Regions from separate parts of the Aurantimonas sp. NFXS3 genome, predicted to be linked through region 1. Evidence: predicted binding sites of a transcription regulator. Region 1 holds the regulator's gene; the other holds the start of a gene.
What was found. The regulator LexA, encoded in region 1, represses DNA repair genes until DNA is damaged. The targets are predictions, from matches to a motif close to TGTTCNNNNTGTGTTCNG.
Positions count from the first base shown of each region.

Region 2: a site for LexA is predicted at 4,037-4,054, ahead of ruvC (crossover junction endodeoxyribonuclease RuvC). Genes of this name have one in related genera too.

Region 1 covers NZ_JAGDDZ010000005.1:136,082-143,979, forward strand. The annotation lists gene trpC (indole-3-glycerol phosphate synthase TrpC) at 1-669, shown strand, start outside; gene moaC (cyclic pyranopterin monophosphate synthase MoaC) at 666-1,166, shown strand; gene glp (gephyrin-like molybdotransferase Glp) at 1,163-2,404, shown strand; gene lexA (transcriptional repressor LexA) at 2,448-3,167, shown strand; gene J3367_RS15060 (ComEC/Rec2 family competence protein) at 3,262-5,637, opposite strand; gene gltX (glutamate--tRNA ligase) at 5,706-7,172, shown strand; gene gltA (citrate synthase) at 7,317-7,898, shown strand, end outside.
Region 2 covers NZ_JAGDDZ010000001.1:591,401-599,298, forward strand. The annotation lists gene J3367_RS02625 (MBL fold metallo-hydrolase) at 1-19, opposite strand, end outside; gene J3367_RS02630 (tetratricopeptide repeat protein) at 60-686, opposite strand; gene J3367_RS02635 (GFA family protein) at 855-1,370, opposite strand; gene J3367_RS02640 (YebC/PmpR family DNA-binding transcriptional regulator) at 1,450-2,199, shown strand; gene J3367_RS02645 (SAM-dependent methyltransferase) at 2,472-3,191, shown strand; gene J3367_RS02650 (PRC-barrel domain-containing protein) at 3,377-3,868, shown strand; gene ruvC (crossover junction endodeoxyribonuclease RuvC) at 4,107-4,625, shown strand; gene ruvA (Holliday junction branch migration protein RuvA) at 4,777-5,397, shown strand; gene ruvB (Holliday junction branch migration DNA helicase RuvB) at 5,549-6,595, shown strand; gene J3367_RS02670 (DUF2254 domain-containing protein) at 6,606-7,898, opposite strand, start outside.

The sequences.
Region 1 (7,898 bases):
CGCGCCGGCGAGTTTGCGCTCATCGCCGAAGTGAAGAAGGCCAGCCCGTCCAAGGGCCTGATCCGCGAGGATTTCGATCCGCCCGCCCTCGCTGCCGCCTATGAGCGCGGTGGCGCCGCCTGTCTCAGCGTCCTCACCGACACGCCGTCCTTCCAGGGCGATCCGTCCTTCCTGACGGCGGCGCGCGCGGCGACCACCCTGCCCGCGCTGCGCAAGGATTTTCACTACGATACCTATCAGGTGGCCGAGGCCCGGGCCTGGGGCGCCGACGCGATCCTGATCATCATGGCCGCGGTCGACGACGCCCTCGCCCGCGACCTCGAAGCCGCGGCCATCGCCTATGGCCTGGACGTGCTGGTCGAGGTGCATGACGAGGCCGAGACCGAGCGGGCGCTTGCGCTCGCATCGCCGCTGCTGGGCATCAACAACCGCAATCTGCGCACCTTCGAGACCTCGCTGGACACCGCCGAGCGGCTCGCCGCCCTCGTGCCCGACGATCGCGTCCTGGTCGGCGAAAGCGGCATCTTCACCCATGCCGACTGCCAGCGCCTCGCCGGACACGGCATCCGCACCTTCCTCGTCGGCGAGAGCCTGATGCGTCAGGACGACGTCGAGGCCGCGACCCGCGCGCTGATCGGCGGCGATCCCGCCGTCACGGTGTCCGCATGAGCGATCCGCGCGACGTCACGCTGACCCATCTCGACGCCACCGGCGCCGCGTCGATGGTCGATGTCGGCGACAAGGAGCGCACGCGCCGCGTCGCCGAGGCCGAAGGCTTCGTGATGATGGAGCCGGCGACGCTCGACTTGATCCTGGCCGGCGAGGCCAAGAAGGGCGACGTCATCGGCATTGCCCGCATTGCCGGAATCATGGGCGCCAAGAAGACCCACGACCTGATCCCGCTCTGTCATCCGCTGATGCTGGAGAAGATCGGCGTCGAGATCACCGCCGAGCCGGCGCTGCCCGGCCTTAGGGTCACGGCGACGGCGCGGGTCGGCGGCAAGACCGGTGTCGAGATGGAGGCGCTGACCGCCGTCTCGGTTGCCTGCCTCACCATCTACGACATGGCCAAGGCGGTCGACCGCTCCATGACCATCAGCGGCATCCGCCTGCTGGCGAAATCCGGCGGCCGCTCCGGCGACTGGTCGGCGGACGCCGCGTCGTGAGTCTCATCCCCGTCGAGGAGGCCTATCGTCTCCTCGTCGAGGACGCCCGGCCCCTCGCCCGAACCGAGACGCTGCCGCTGCGCGACGCCTCGGGCCGCATTCTGGGCGCGGACCTCGCCTCGCTGCGCACCCAGCCGGCCTTCGACGCCTCCGCCATGGACGGCTACGCGGTCCGCGCCGCCGACCTCGGCGACGAAGCGCCCTTCCCCTCCCTGCGGCTCGTCGGCGAATCGGCCGCCGGCCACGCCTATGACGGCACGCTGCAGCCGGGCGAGACCATCCGCATATCCACCGGCGCGCCGGTTCCCGCTGGCGCCGACGCCATCCTGATCCAGGAGAACGCCCACCGTCGGGACAGCACGGTCACCGCGACGGCGCCGGTCGTCGTCGGCCAGCACATCCGCCCGGCGGGAATCGATTTCGCCGCGGGCACGCCGCTTCTCACCGCCGGCACCGTGCTGACCCCGGGCGCCATCGCGCTGGCCGCCAGCGGTGGTCATCCGTCGATCCCGGTACGCGGCCGGCCCCGCGTGGCGATCCTGGCGACCGGCGACGAACTCGTCCTGCCCGGCGAACCCATCGGTCCGTCGCAGATCGTCGCCTCCAACACCTTCGGTGTCGCCGCACTGGTGCGCGAGGCCGGCGGCCTGCCGCTGAATTGCGGGATCGCGCCCGACCGCGAAGCGGCCATCGATGCCCAGCTGACACAGGCGATCGCGGACGGCGCCGACATCTTCGTCACCATCGGCGGCGCATCGGTCGGCGACCACGATCTCGTCGGCAAGGTCTTCGCCGCTCATGGCGTCTCCCTCGACTTCTGGAAGGTGGCCATGCGACCCGGCAAGCCGCTGATGGCCGGCAGGCTGGGCGACATGCGGGTCGTCGGCCTGCCCGGCAACCCCGCCTCCTCCATGGTCGCCGCGACCCTGTTCCTGGCACCGCTGGTTCGGCGCCTCGCAGGCCGTCCCGCGCGTCCGCTGTACCGCCGGGGTATTCTCGCCGCGCCGATGCCGGACAATGGCGACCGCACGGATTTCGTGCGCGCCCGGATCGAACCGGACGGCGCCGGCCCACCCCGCATCGTGCCGTTGTCGCGGCAGGATTCCTCGCTGCTGTCGATCTATGCCGCGGCCGATGCGCTGCTCGTCCGCCCTGTCCGCGCCGCACCGGCCGAAGCGGGCGATCCCTGCGATTACGTCCCCCTGACGGCGCTGGAGCCACTTGCGGAACACAACTAGAACAGATAGGTTTGTTCAGGTTTTGTTTTGAGGAGTCGCCCGGATGCTGACGCGCAAGCAGCACGATCTTCTGGTCTTCGTGAACGATCGGGTGCGCGAGACTGGTGTGCCCCCGTCCTTCGATGAAATGAAGGACGCGCTGGACCTGCGGTCCAAGTCCGGCATTCACCGCCTGATCACCGCGCTCGAGGAGCGGGGCTTCATCCGCCGCCTGCCCAACCGGGCCCGCGCGCTGGAAATCCTGAAACTGCCCGAGTCGATTCAGGGCAACCGCCCGGCCCCAGTCGGGCGCACCGGCTTCAAGCCGAGCGTCATCGAAGGCAGCCGCGACGCGGCCCGGCCCGCACCCGCGGCTCAGCCGGCGCCGGCCAAGGCGTCCGCCTCGACGGCCATTCCTGTCATGGGGCGCATTGCCGCCGGCGTGCCGATCTCGGCCATCCAGCACAACACCCATTCCATCGTCGTTCCGCCGGATATGCTGGGCAGCGGCGAGCATTACGCCCTCGAAGTGAAGGGCGATTCGATGATCGAGGCCGGCATTCTCGACGGCGACACGGTGGTCATCCGCCGGGGGGACACCGCGACTCCGGGCGAGATCGTGGTCGCCCTCGTCGACGACGAGGAAGCGACGCTCAAGCGATTCCGCCGTCGCGGCGACACCATCGCGCTGGAGGCGGCAAATCCGGCCTATGAAACCCGGATCTTTGGCTCGGACAGGGTCAAGGTCCAGGGCAAGCTGATCGGCCTGATCCGCCGCTACTGACCGCTCCGGACGCGACGCGGTCGGCGCAGAACGGGTGATAGGGCCTCGCGACTTGCGCCCGAAGCGTTGAGGCCCGAAACCGGCTCGTCCTCGCTCAGGGCGCAGTCGTCGCGGTTCGGCCTGCGCTGGCCGAGCCGCCATTGCTGACGGTCGCCGACGCGGGTTGCGTGACAGGCACCTGCGGGTCCGGTGCAGCAGGCTTGCGCCAATATTCCGGCCAGGGCGCCAGCCGATGGACGTTCCAGCGTTCGGGTGGATCGCTGATTGCCTGCACGATGCGGGGCCGGCCTGTCGCCGCCTCCCGGCCGATCGCCAGCGAGCCGGTCCGCCGCAGCGTGCGCAGCGTCACCAGAGCCGCGCCGGACCGGCATTCGGCAAGCCGGATCGCCCGTGAGACGATGGCAACATCCGCCTCGTCGCAGGCATTGCCCGTGCGGGCATAATCCTCCGTCCAGACCACCCGCAGGCCGCCGCGCGTGGTGAAGCGGCAGTATTTGGCCGCGCACTCGGCGGGAATCGTCGCACGGATCCGCTCGGTGTCCGTGCCCCGCGGCGCCCGCGCCTCGAAGGCCCGCTCCCATTGTTCCGCGATGAAACCGCTGGGCCTTGCACGAAGGAAAGCAAGCTGGCCCTCCGCCGCGAGAGTCGCGACCTCCTTGCCGTCCTCGAAGATCAGCAGTTCCGGTGGGACCGTCCTGTCGGGCGCTGCGACGAATCCGGCGAGTGCCAGCGGCAGGCCAAGCCAGCGCAACCGGCTTGCCAGACAGGACGCGGTGAGGATCGCCGCCGTCAGCAGCAGAAGTCCCGATGCGGTCATGCGTCCGATCGCCTGGTCCGGCAGCCAGGCATAGACGTTGCGGGCGATCTCGAAGACGAGCCAGAGGCCGGCACCCATCGCCTGGAACGGCCAGGCGTCGAGCCCGAACGGAATCAGCAGCGTTCCCACCAGCGCCAGCGGCATGATCCACAGCGTGAACAGCGGCATGGTCAGGAGATTGGCGACGAAGCCGAAGGCCGCCATCCGGTGGAAGTGATAGGCGGCATAAGGCGCGGTCGCCGATCCCGCGAGAAGCGACGTGACCATGATCGCAGAGAGCGCGACGAGGATCTTGCCGGCGACGCCCCTATCCGTCTCGCGGCCGCGTTCGCGCCCTGCCCGCCATTGCGACAGGGCCGCATAGCCGCCGATCAGCGCCACGGTCGCCGCAAAGCTCATCTGGAAGCTGGCGGTCATCACCGCATGCGGAGCGACGAGGATGACGACGATGGCAGCGATCGCGACGTTGCGAAGCGTCAGGGCGGGGCGGTCGATCAGCACCGCGCCGAGCATGATCGCCAGCATGACGAAGGAGCGCTGGGTCGCGACATTGGCGCCCGAGATCGCCAGATAGATCGCCGCGACCACGAGCGCGACGATGGCGGCGATCTTCTTGGCCGGCAGGCGCAGCGAGATGGCCGGCACGAGCGACAGCGACGACCGCACGGCCAGCATGGCGAAGCCGGCGACGATCGCCATGTGCAGGCCCGAGATCGACAGGACATGGGCGAGCCCCGTGCCGCGCAGCCATTCGCGGGCATCGTCGGGGATACCGGCGCGCTCGCCGGTGATGAGGGCCGCGGCGATGGCGCCCTCGCGGCCTCCGATCACCGTGCTGATCCGCTCGGTCAGGGCGAGGCGCGTCTGCGTCTGCACATGCCGCAGTTCGGCCAGAAGGCCGCCTCCATCGCTGGTCGCCGTGGACGGCATCGGCTCGGCCTCCGGCGCGCCGAGCGAATAGCCATAGGCTCCGATCCCGGCGAAGAACGGCGCCATGGCAAAGTCGTAGCTGCCGGGAAAGGCCGGACCGGACGGCGGCCCGAGCCGAACGAGACCGCGATAGAGGCCGCCGGGCGCGATCGGTTCATGTCGGCTGCCGACGACGATGCGCACACGCTCCGGCGGTCGCGACAGGACCGGCCGCTCGGTTTCCGCGACGGCGATCACATAGCGATAGCGTCCGTCCTCTGTCCGCTCCCGTGAGACGACGGGTCCGGCGATGCGCACCGTGGCCTGGCCGGACAGGATCGTAGTTTTGGTGCGCTGGATCTCGCCGATCGCAAGGGCGGTACCGACGAGGGTGAAGCCAGCCAGGATCAGCATCGGGTGCAGAAAGGGGCGCCCCACCCGGCGCAGCGCGAGGCCGAGGCTGGCGATGGCGGCAAGGACGGTCAGCCAGATACTCGGGGCCCAGCCGGCGCCGTGGACGAGCGCCACGCCGATCATCAGGCCAAGCGGGACCAGCAGGAAACCGGTGCGAGCGCGGGTCTCGGCGGCAAGCTGGTCGGCGAGCCAGTCCCGGCCAAGTCGGCGCCAGCGGGCGCGCGGCGGCAGCACGATCGTCGCCCGCCAGCGCCGGAACGCCGCCCGAACGGCGTCGCGCCGCCCGAAGGCCGCGCCTGCGCGTTCGTCGCGATCGCTGGCGCTGTCCATGCCGTCCGGTCCCGTCGGCTTGTCTCTCCCCTCGCCTATGGTACACAGCCGCCAAGCGAAAGCGATCCATGCCGATCGCTCCCAACACTCAGCGTATCAATATCGGAGAGACCATGACGGACGCCGTCGTGACCCGCTTTGCCCCCTCGCCGACGGGCTTCCTGCATATCGGTGGCGCACGCACGGCGCTGTTCAACTGGCTCTACGCCAGGGCAACGGGCGGCAAGATGCTGCTGCGGATCGAGGACACCGACCGCGCCCGCTCGACCGAGCCGGCGGTCCAGGCTATCATCGACGGCCTCGACTGGATGGGCCTGACCGCCAACGAGCCGCCGGTGTCGCAGTACGAGCGGGCGGACCGCCATCGCGAGGTGGTCGAGGAAATGCTCGCCCGGGGCGAGGCCTATCGCTGCTACGCCAGCCAGGCCGAACTGGAAGAGATGCGCGAGACCGCACGCGCCGAGAAGCGTCCGCCGCGCTATGACGGCCGCTGGCGCGACCGCGACCCGTCCGAGGCCCCCGAGGGCGTCAAGCCGGTGATCCGTCTGCGGGCGCCGCTGGAGGGCGAGACGATCGTCCGCGACAAGGTGCAGGGCGACGTCCGCTTTCCCAACAAGGATCTCGACGATCTGGTGCTGCTGCGCTCCGACGGCAGCCCGACCTACATGCTGGCCGTGGTCGTCGACGACCACGACATGGGCGTCACCCACATCATCCGCGGCGACGACCATTTGACCAATGCCGGGCGCCAGACGCTGATCTACAAGGCGATGGGCTGGGACGTGCCGGTGATGGCGCACATCCCGCTGATCCACGGCGCCGACGGCGCCAAGCTGTCGAAGCGCCACGGCGCGCTGGGCATCGAGGCCTACCAGGCCATGGGCTATCTGCCGGTGGCGCTGCGCAACTACCTCGTGCGCCTCGGCTGGAGCCATGGCGATTCCGAGATCATCTCCACCGAGGAGATGATCGAATGGTTCGATCTGGGCGAGATCAACAAGGGCGCCGCGCGCTTCGACTTCGCCAAGCTGGAAGCGCTCAACGGCCACTGGATCCGGCGCAGCGACGACGCCGATCTCGTCGACATGCTGATGGCCGAGCGCGACGTGCTGCCCAATGGCGGCATCCTGAAGACCCGCTCGGACGACGAGATCCGATCCAAGCTGACCGCGGCCATGCCCGGACTGAAGGAGCGCGCCAAGACCCTCGTCGAGCTGACCGAGAGCACCGCCTATCTGTTCGCCGACCGGCCCTTGTCGTTCGAGGACAAGGCGGCGGCGATTCTCGACGATGGCGGCCGCGAGATCGTCGGCGCGCTCGCCAAGCGCTTCGAGGCGGCCCCGGACTGGTCTGCGGAAGAGCTGGAGGCCATAGTACGCGCCTATGCCGAGGAGAACGGTCTGAAGCTGGGCAAGGCGGCACAGCCCCTGCGGGCGGCCCTGACCGGCCGCACCACCTCGCCGGGCGTGTTCGATGTACTGGCCGTCCTCGGCCGGGACGAATCGCTGGCGCGGCTGGGCGACCAGTCGGCCTGACCAAGGACAGGACTATTGCGGCGCAACACACTGCGTGATCGGAAACTTGTCGCACTCCTGGGTTTGGAGTAGTCAGGCATCTGAACAATCTGTGTGCGCTGCGAGAGGTTGATACCTGAGCGGCTATCATCGAAGGGAAAACGCATGACGGAACAGTCGGCGAAGCTCACATTGGGTCAGAAAGATGCGGATCTGGCCGTTCGCAGCGGCAGCATCGGACCGGACGTCGTCGACGTCACCGCGCTGTACAAGCAGACCGGTCTCTTCACCTACGACCCGGGCTTCTCCTCGACGGCGTCCTGCGAATCCAAGATCACCTACATCGACGGCGACGAGGGCGTGCTGCTGCATCGCGGCTACCCGATCGACCAGCTCGCCGAGCGCGGTGATTTCCTCGAGACCTGCTACCTGCTGCTCTACGGCGAGCTGCCGACGACCCGCGAGAAGGACGATTTCGTCTACCGCGTGACCCGGCACACCATGGTCCACGAGCAGATGAGCCGGTTCTACACGGGCTTCCGCCGCGACGCGCATCCGATGGCCGTGATGGTCGGCTCGGTCGGCGCCCTGTCGGCCTTCTACCACGACTCGACGGATATCGCGGATCCGCACCAGCGGATGGTGGCGAGCCTGCGCATGGTCGCCAAGATGCCAACCATCGCGGCGATGGCCTACAAGTACCATATCGGCCAGCCCTTCGTGTATCCGCGCAACGATCTCGCCTAT
Region 2 (7,898 bases), on a different contig from region 1:
GGGCGACGAGGCGGTTCATGGGCAGGCTCCGGGTCGGCGGGACGGGCGGGTCAAGCGGGTCAAAGATTGACGCCGCCGGGTTCGGCAGGCGTGTCGGGCGCCTCGGGCACGATCATCGCGCGCTCCTTGAGGAAGGGATGGATCGCCACGGCCTCGCGCAGCTGGGCCTGGGCGAGACGGAAGCGGCCCTGGCGCATCAGGATGATGGCGCGGCCGGACATGGCGGCGAAGTGCTTCGGCTCCAGCGCGATGGCGCGGTCGACATCGGCCAGCGCCCCGTCGAAATCCTCCTGCAGGAAGCGCACGAAACCCCGCTGGTTGAAGGCCTCGGCATAATCGGGGGCGGCCGCCACGGCGGCGTCGAGAAGGGCGCGGGCGCCGGCGAAATCGTAGCTGCCGCGCCGATCCATGGCCTCTTCGACGAGGCGGCGGGTGGCGGCATCGGGCGCGGCTTGCATCCAGTGCCGCCAGATGGCGCTTTCGGCGGCGAGACCCTCGGCCTCGGTGGCGGCGTTCTTCAGCGCGGCGAACAGATGGGTTTCGGTGGGGCGAAGCGCGGGCTCGGCTTCGGCCGGCGCGGCGCGGTCATTGCCCGGCGCGGCGGTGTCGCCCAGGGCCGGGACGGCCGCGGCGAGGACGAGGGCCGCCCAGAGGGCGTAGCGGAACAGCGCAGCGCGATATCGCATGGTCGCGTTCTCCCCTGACCGTCGGCGCGGCAGCAGCAGGGGCGATCGGGCGCCGACGCTTCGAGGCTACCCCGCCGGCGCCAGAAGCGAAATCAACATGGCGTCATCACGCGGCGGTCGCCGGCCGGCAACGCGCAGGAGGGGACGCGGGAGCGGGCTGCGAGGCGTCTATGCGCCGTCGGCGGGTCGGACCATCTCCTGCCAGCGTGCGATCAGCGCGGCGAAATTGTCGGCCGGCGCTCCGGGATAATCGAGTTCGTCGGGGCCGATGGCGACGAAGGGCTGGCGCGAGGCGGTCCAGATGTGGCCGGCGGGAACCAGCCAGCTGGTGTCGTCGAGGGTGCCGGCCTTGATGTTGACCCGGCCGGGATTGCCTTGCGAGCGGTGCTGGATGCGCACGCCGCAATCGGGGCAGAAATCGCCGAGCCGCACCGCGCCGCTGTCGGCCATGCGCCGGGTCGTCGCCATCTCGCCGCGGATGACGAGGCTGGCGGGATCGACGCGCAAGCTCTCCCCATAGGCGCTGGAGGTCTGCCGCTGGCACTCGGTGCAATGGCACAGATAGAAGACCTGCGGCGCGGCACGGATCTCGTAGCGCACCCTGCCGCACTGGCAGCCGCCGGTCAGCGGCAGGGCCGGAAGGGTGGTCCGGCGGGGCGCGGAAGCTTCGGGGGCGTCGGACATGGGAAACCTCGTTCTGGACGTTTGCCGCCCGATTTTTTATATGTCGCGCAATTCTTCCGCATTGAAAGACAGGTTCGCCATGGCCGGCCATTCACAGTTCAAGAACATCATGCATCGCAAGGGCCGCCAGGACGCGGTCCGATCGAAGATGTTTTCCAAGCTCGCCCGCGAGATCGTGGTGGCGGCCAAGTCGGGCCTGCCGGACCCCTCGATGAACGCGCGGCTGCGACTGGCGATCAACAACGCCAAGGCGCAGTCGATGCCGAAGGACAACATCGACCGGGCGATCAAGAAGGCCTCGGGCGGCGATTCGGAGAATTATGACGAGGTCCGCTACGAGGGCTACGGCCCGGGCGGCGTCGCCATCATCGTCGAGGCGCTGACCGACAACCGCAACCGCACCGCCTCCAACGTGCGCTCCTGCTTCACCAAGGCCGGCGGCTCGATGGGCGAGACCGGCTCGGTGTCCTTCATGTTCGATCATGTCGGCGAGATCGTCTATCCGCTGTCGGCCGGCGACGCCGACACGGTGATGGAAGCGGCGATCCTGGCCGGCGCCGACGACGTGATCTCCGACGAGAACGGCCACACCATCATCACCGCCTTCGAGGATATCGGCGACGTGTCGACGGCGCTCGAGGAGTCGCTGGGCGAGGCCGAAAGCGTGCGCCCGACCTGGCGGCCGCAGACCGGCACGCCGGTGGACGAGGACAAGGCCGAGAGCGTGATGCGGCTGATCGGCAACCTCGACGACGACGACGACGTGCAGAACGTCTACGCCAATTTCGAGGTCGACGACGAGGTGATGGCGAAGCTGTCGGCCGCCTGAAAACCGGGCTGATCGCCCATCCTTGACATGCGTCGGGCTGCGGTGCCGCAGCTCGACCGGTCGCTTCTGCGTGGCGTGGCCGCGGTGGCCGTGCCGAGGGCGAATGGCGCCGTCCGTCCGCCCGAGCTTCCCTCACGACTGCGTGTTCTGAGGCGCCGTTCACCCGCAACCCCCGGCCTTCCGGGCCTGGCTGCGTTAACCATTTGTTAACGATTAACGAGACGTCCCCTTAGGGAAAGTCCTACATCGACGTGGGAAACAGGAACCACGTCATGCAGATTTCCGCCTATCTCGGGGCCCTTCGTCGTCGCTCCGACCCCTATGTCGACACCACCAGCCTGGAATTCCAGTTCCGCGCCAAGCGGTTCGTGCGCATCCGCCGCCTGATCGACGCCGTTCTGGCCGAGCAGGAGCGCTGCGAGATCATCGATCTCGGCGGCACCGAAAAATACTGGGCGGTCGCTGGCGACTATCTCGAGAGGCGCCAGGGCCGTGTCTTCGTCACGCTGGTCAATACCGAGCCCCAGGTCGTGGCGCGCCCCGAGCAGTTCCGCGCCGTGCGGGAGAGCGCCAGCGACCTGACGCTGTTCGACGGCCAGGGCTTCGATCTGGCCCATTCCAACTCGGTGATCGAGCATGTCGGCTCGCGGGCCAACATGCGGGACTTCGCCCTCAACATGCGCCGGCTGGCACCACGCTATTACTGCCAGACGCCGAATTACTGGTTTCCGTACGAGCCGCATTTCCGCACCGCCGGCTTCCAGTACCTGCCCAAGGCGGTCCGGGTCGCCATGCTGCAGCGCTTCGCGCTCGGCTTTTTCGACCGCATCGACGATGTCGAGGACGCACGCAACGTGGTGCGCGACCACGATCTGATCGGCCGGCGGCAGATGGCGGCGTTCTTCCCGGATGGCGAGATCTCCTACGAGACCGTCCTCGGCTTGCGCAAATCGGTGATCGCCACCCGGGACGCGGGCGCCCGGGACGCCTAGCTCCCGGTTCGCCGCCCGCCGCCCAGGGCCATCCGACGGTGAAGTAGAACGCACGGGCTGAGCGAGTTTCAAAAGCAACCGGCACCCGTATGGATGGGCAGCGTCAGACTGTGTCGCGCGTTCTGGAACAATGGCGCATCCTCTCCGTTGGTTCGATGAATTCCAACGCCAGAGAGGAGGCTCATATGAAGTATATTGCAGCCACTGCGACCGCCATCATCTTGGCCGCGACGCCCGCGATCGCGCAGGACACTGCCGGCACACCGGCCACGACGCCGATGGCCTCGGAAGATACTGCAGCGACCGACTGGGCGCAGCTGATCCGGACCCGGGACATCGTGGGTGGCGCCGTCTACACGACGAACGAAGCCTATGACGAGGGCTCCTGGGGCGACCGGGACGACTACGCCTGGGGCCGTTCGGGCTATGACGCGGTCGGCAGCGACTGGAACCAGATCGGCGAGATCGAGGACGTGGTCCTGGACCGGTCGGGCAACCTTGCCGGCGTCGTCGCCGAAGTGGGCGGCTTTCTCGACATAGCCGACAAGCACGTCATGCTGCGGGTTGGCGACGTGGATCTCGTCCCGGTCGACGACCAGTCCTACGCGTTCATCACGCGGTTCTCCGAGGAAGAGCTCGAAGGCCGTCCGGGCGTCGACGAAGCCTGGTGGAACTGAGGCGTCTCGCCTGACCGGCGACGCTTGAGCCGGAGCTGATCCGGTGCAATCCGAAGGCCCGTCGCGGGAAACCGCGGCGGGCCTCGTTCATGGAGCGCTCCGTTTCGGTGAGGGAACGACGCCCCGCGCGCTTTGAGCTGTGCGGCTTCCACGTGACCAAGCCCGTTTCGTTTTTGGTTTGTTCACTTTTCGTCTTCTCAATAGCACCTGATTCGGCTAGTCGGAGAGGGTTAACGAAGTGTTGCAGGAGCGGACCATTCGCATCATCGGCATCGATCCCGGCCTGCGCCGGACCGGCTGGGGCATCGTCGAGACGCTCGGCAATTCGCTGCGGTTCGTCGCCAGCGGCACGGTGATGTCGGACGGCAAGATGGATCTCGCCTCGCGGCTGCGCACGCTCTACGAGGGGCTGACCGACGTGATCCACGCGCAGCAGCCCGACGAGGCCGCGGTGGAACAGACCTTCGTCAACAAGGACGCCGTCGCCACCTTGAAGCTCGGGCAGGCCCGCGGCATCGCCATGGTGGTGCCGTCGCTGGCCGGGCTGCCGGTCGCCGAATATGCGCCCAACGCTGTGAAGAAGGCGGTGATCGGCGTCGGCCATGGCGAGAAGAAGCAGATCCACATGATGGTGAAGGTGCTGATGCCCAAGGCGACCTTCGACACGGACGACGCCGCCGACGCACTGGCGATCGCCATCTGCCACAGCCATCATCGCCAGTCGGCCCAGTCGCGGGCGCTTTTGGCCGGCCTGTGAGGGTGCGCGCCAATCCGTCCGCCCGTCGCGGCCCGCGCCCGGCGCTGCCAGCCGGGACTGTCGGCGAGGATGCGCCGATCGTGGTAAGCGACGGCGCGGGCATGCCTTGCCGCAGACCCGCCTTCGATTCCCACCGCCTGGAGACGCATTCGTGATCGGCAAACTGAAGGGCACCGTCGACGAGATCGGCGAGGACCACGTGGTCGTCGACGTCCACGGCGTCGGCTATGTCGCCTTTTGCGGCGCGCGCACCCTGGCGGCGCTGCCGGGCGAGGGCGAGGCGGTGGTGCTGTTCATCGACACCTATGTGCGCGAGGACATGCTGCGGCTCTACGGCTTTGCGACGCGGGCTGAGCAGGACTGGTTCCGGCTGCTGCAGATGGTGCAGGGCGTCGGCGCGCGGGTGGCGCTGGCGGTGATCGGCACGCTGTCGGCCGGGGATCTCGCCAATGCGGTGGCGTTGCAGGACAAGGCGATGGTGGCGCGCGCGCCCGGCGTCGGGCCGAAGGTCGCCGCGCGGATCGTTGCCGAGCTGAAGGACAAGGCGCCGGCCTTCTCGGGCGCCGGCAGCGACGAGAGCCTGGGACTGAAGCGCGACATCGGCGGCGGCACAGCCGCCGCGCCGGTGGCCGATGCGGTCTCGGCGCTGGTCAATCTCGGCTATCCGCGCGACCAGGCGGCCGAGGCCGTGGCGAAGGCGCTGAAGGATGCCGGCGAGGCGCCGGACAGCGCGAAGCTGATCCGGCTGGGGCTGAAGGCGCTGAGCCGCTGAGGCGGCGAATGGCGCCGCCGGGGCCGGGGACGGATCGCCGGCCGGCCGGTTTTGACATGACGGCGCCGAACGGCCATTGCGGAACCTGCCCGCGACCGGCCGCGCCTCTGGTCTTGCAGGCAGATTGTCCCATCGCGACGGAACGGCCCTTATGAGCGACGCCCGCCTGATCACTCCCGAGAAGCACGGCGAGGACATCGACGCGACCCTGCGGCCGCAGCGACTGGACGATTTCGTCGGCCAGGCGGCGGCGCGCGCCAACCTCAAGATCTTCATCGAGGCGGCGAAGAATCGCGGCGAGGCACTGGATCACGTGCTGTTCGTCGGGCCGCCGGGGCTCGGCAAGACGACGCTGGCGCAGATCATGGCCAAGGAGCTTGGCGTCAATTTCCGCTCGACCTCGGGCCCGGTGATCGCCAAGGCCGGCGATCTGGCGGCGCTGCTGACCAATCTGGAAGAGCGCGACGTCCTGTTCATCGACGAAATCCACCGGCTGAGCCCGGCGGTGGAGGAAATCCTCTATCCGGCGATGGAGGATTTCCAGCTCGACCTGATCATCGGCGAGGGGCCGGCGGCGCGTTCGGTGAAGATCGACCTGTCGAAATTCACCCTGGTCGCGGCGACGACGCGGCTGGGGTTGCTGACGACGCCGCTGCGCGACCGTTTCGGCATCCCGGTGAGGCTGAATTTCTACACGGTGGCGGAGCTGGAGCATATCGTCACCCGCGGCGCGCGGCTGATGCGGCTGCCCATGGCCGAGGACGGCGCCCGCGAGATAGCCCGGCGGGCCCGCGGCACGCCGCGCATCGCCGGCCGGCTGCTGCGCCGGGTGCGCGACTTCGCCGACGTCGCCGGCGCGGAGACCGTGGACCGCAAGGTGGCCGACGAGGCGCTGTCGCGGCTGGAAGTGGACAGTCTCGGCCTCGACCAGCTCGATCGGCGCTACCTGGAGCTGATCGCGATGAATTTCGGCGGCGGGCCCGTGGGCATCGAGACCATCGCCGCGGCGCTGTCGGAACCGCGCGACGCCATCGAGGACATCGTCGAGCCGTATCTCCTGCAGCAGGGCTTCCTGCAGCGCACCCCGCGCGGGCGCCTGCTCACCCAGCGGGCTTTCGCCCATCTTGGGCTGGCGGTGCCGAGCACCTATCAGGGATCGCAGGCGAGCCTCTTCGAGGACGGCGCCGACGCCGATTGAGGCGGGCGGTTCAGGCCGAGGCCGGGTGGTGCCCGGTGTCCAGCCGCGCCATGCGCTCGCCATCGGGCACCGGATAGGCGAGGCGATGGGCCGGATGGTCGAGGGTCGCGGCCAGATGCGCGGCGCGGGTCTCGACCACGGCGAGGGCGGCGCCGTCGAGGCCGAGACGCGCGAGACCCATGAAGGCGTCGCACTGGCGGCGCAGCGCGGCGATGTCACGCGGCCGCGTGGCGGCCGGGGCGATCTGCTCCAGGCAGGCGAGGTAATGCTCGCCAGCGATCATGTCGGTGGCCGCATACTGGCGCAGATGGCCGAAGGAATATTCCAGATATTCGGCGAAGCTGCGCGGCAGGTCGATGACCCGCAGCTTGCCGTCGCTGTCGACATGCAGCGGATCGGCCTTGCCGCGCCCGACCATGCGGGACATGGCGGCGGTCAGCCAGTCCATGCAGGTGATCGCGGTGAAGGGGTCGTTGACGCCCGGTGACAGGGCCCGGCCGGCGATCTCGACCAGTTCGTCGACGAGGAAGACCTGGTCCTGATGCGGGCTGCGCTGGTTGCCGCAGGCGATGGAGGCGACGAGGGCGGTGCGGGTTTCGTCGGTGACGCGCTCGCTCGGCCAGGCGTGGAAGATCACCTTGCCGGGATGCACGAACATGCCGGTCCGGCAGTTCATCCGCACGACGATGTCGGCCTTCTGCGCCGCCTCGATGAGGGTCTCGTGGTCGATGATCTGGAGATAGCCGCTGCGGTCGGAGACGATCTCGGCATAGGGCACGGTGGCCGCCGCCTCGTCGATGTCGTCGCCGAAGCAGGGCGGCACCTGCCACAGGAGGCCGGCCGGCTGGGCTTCGCCGGTCGCCTCGCCGTCCTCCACGTCGCCGCGGACCGGAAACGCCTTCTCGATCTGCTTGCACAGCGCCTCGCCGATGCCGGCGATGACGTTGGAGATGTGGATGTTGGACGGGACGTGGTGGATGAAGAAGATCAAGACGCCGATCGAGCCGATGGCCAGAATGATGGCGCCGAAGATCGCGATGTTGGGCACGAACATCGCGGCATAGACGTCGTCCTCGCCGCCATCGCGGACGCTGCGCAGCACCAGCATGGAATAGATGAAGGTCGCGACGAAGACGCCGAGGGTGATCTGGTTGCCGCGGTCGTTCATGAAATTGGTCAGGAGACGCGGGCCGTAGCTGCCGGAGGCGAAGACGACCGTCGCCATGGTGACCGAGAAGACGGTACCGGCCACCCCGATCATCGAGCCGCCGATGGCGCTGAGGATGGCGCGGGCCCCGTCCGG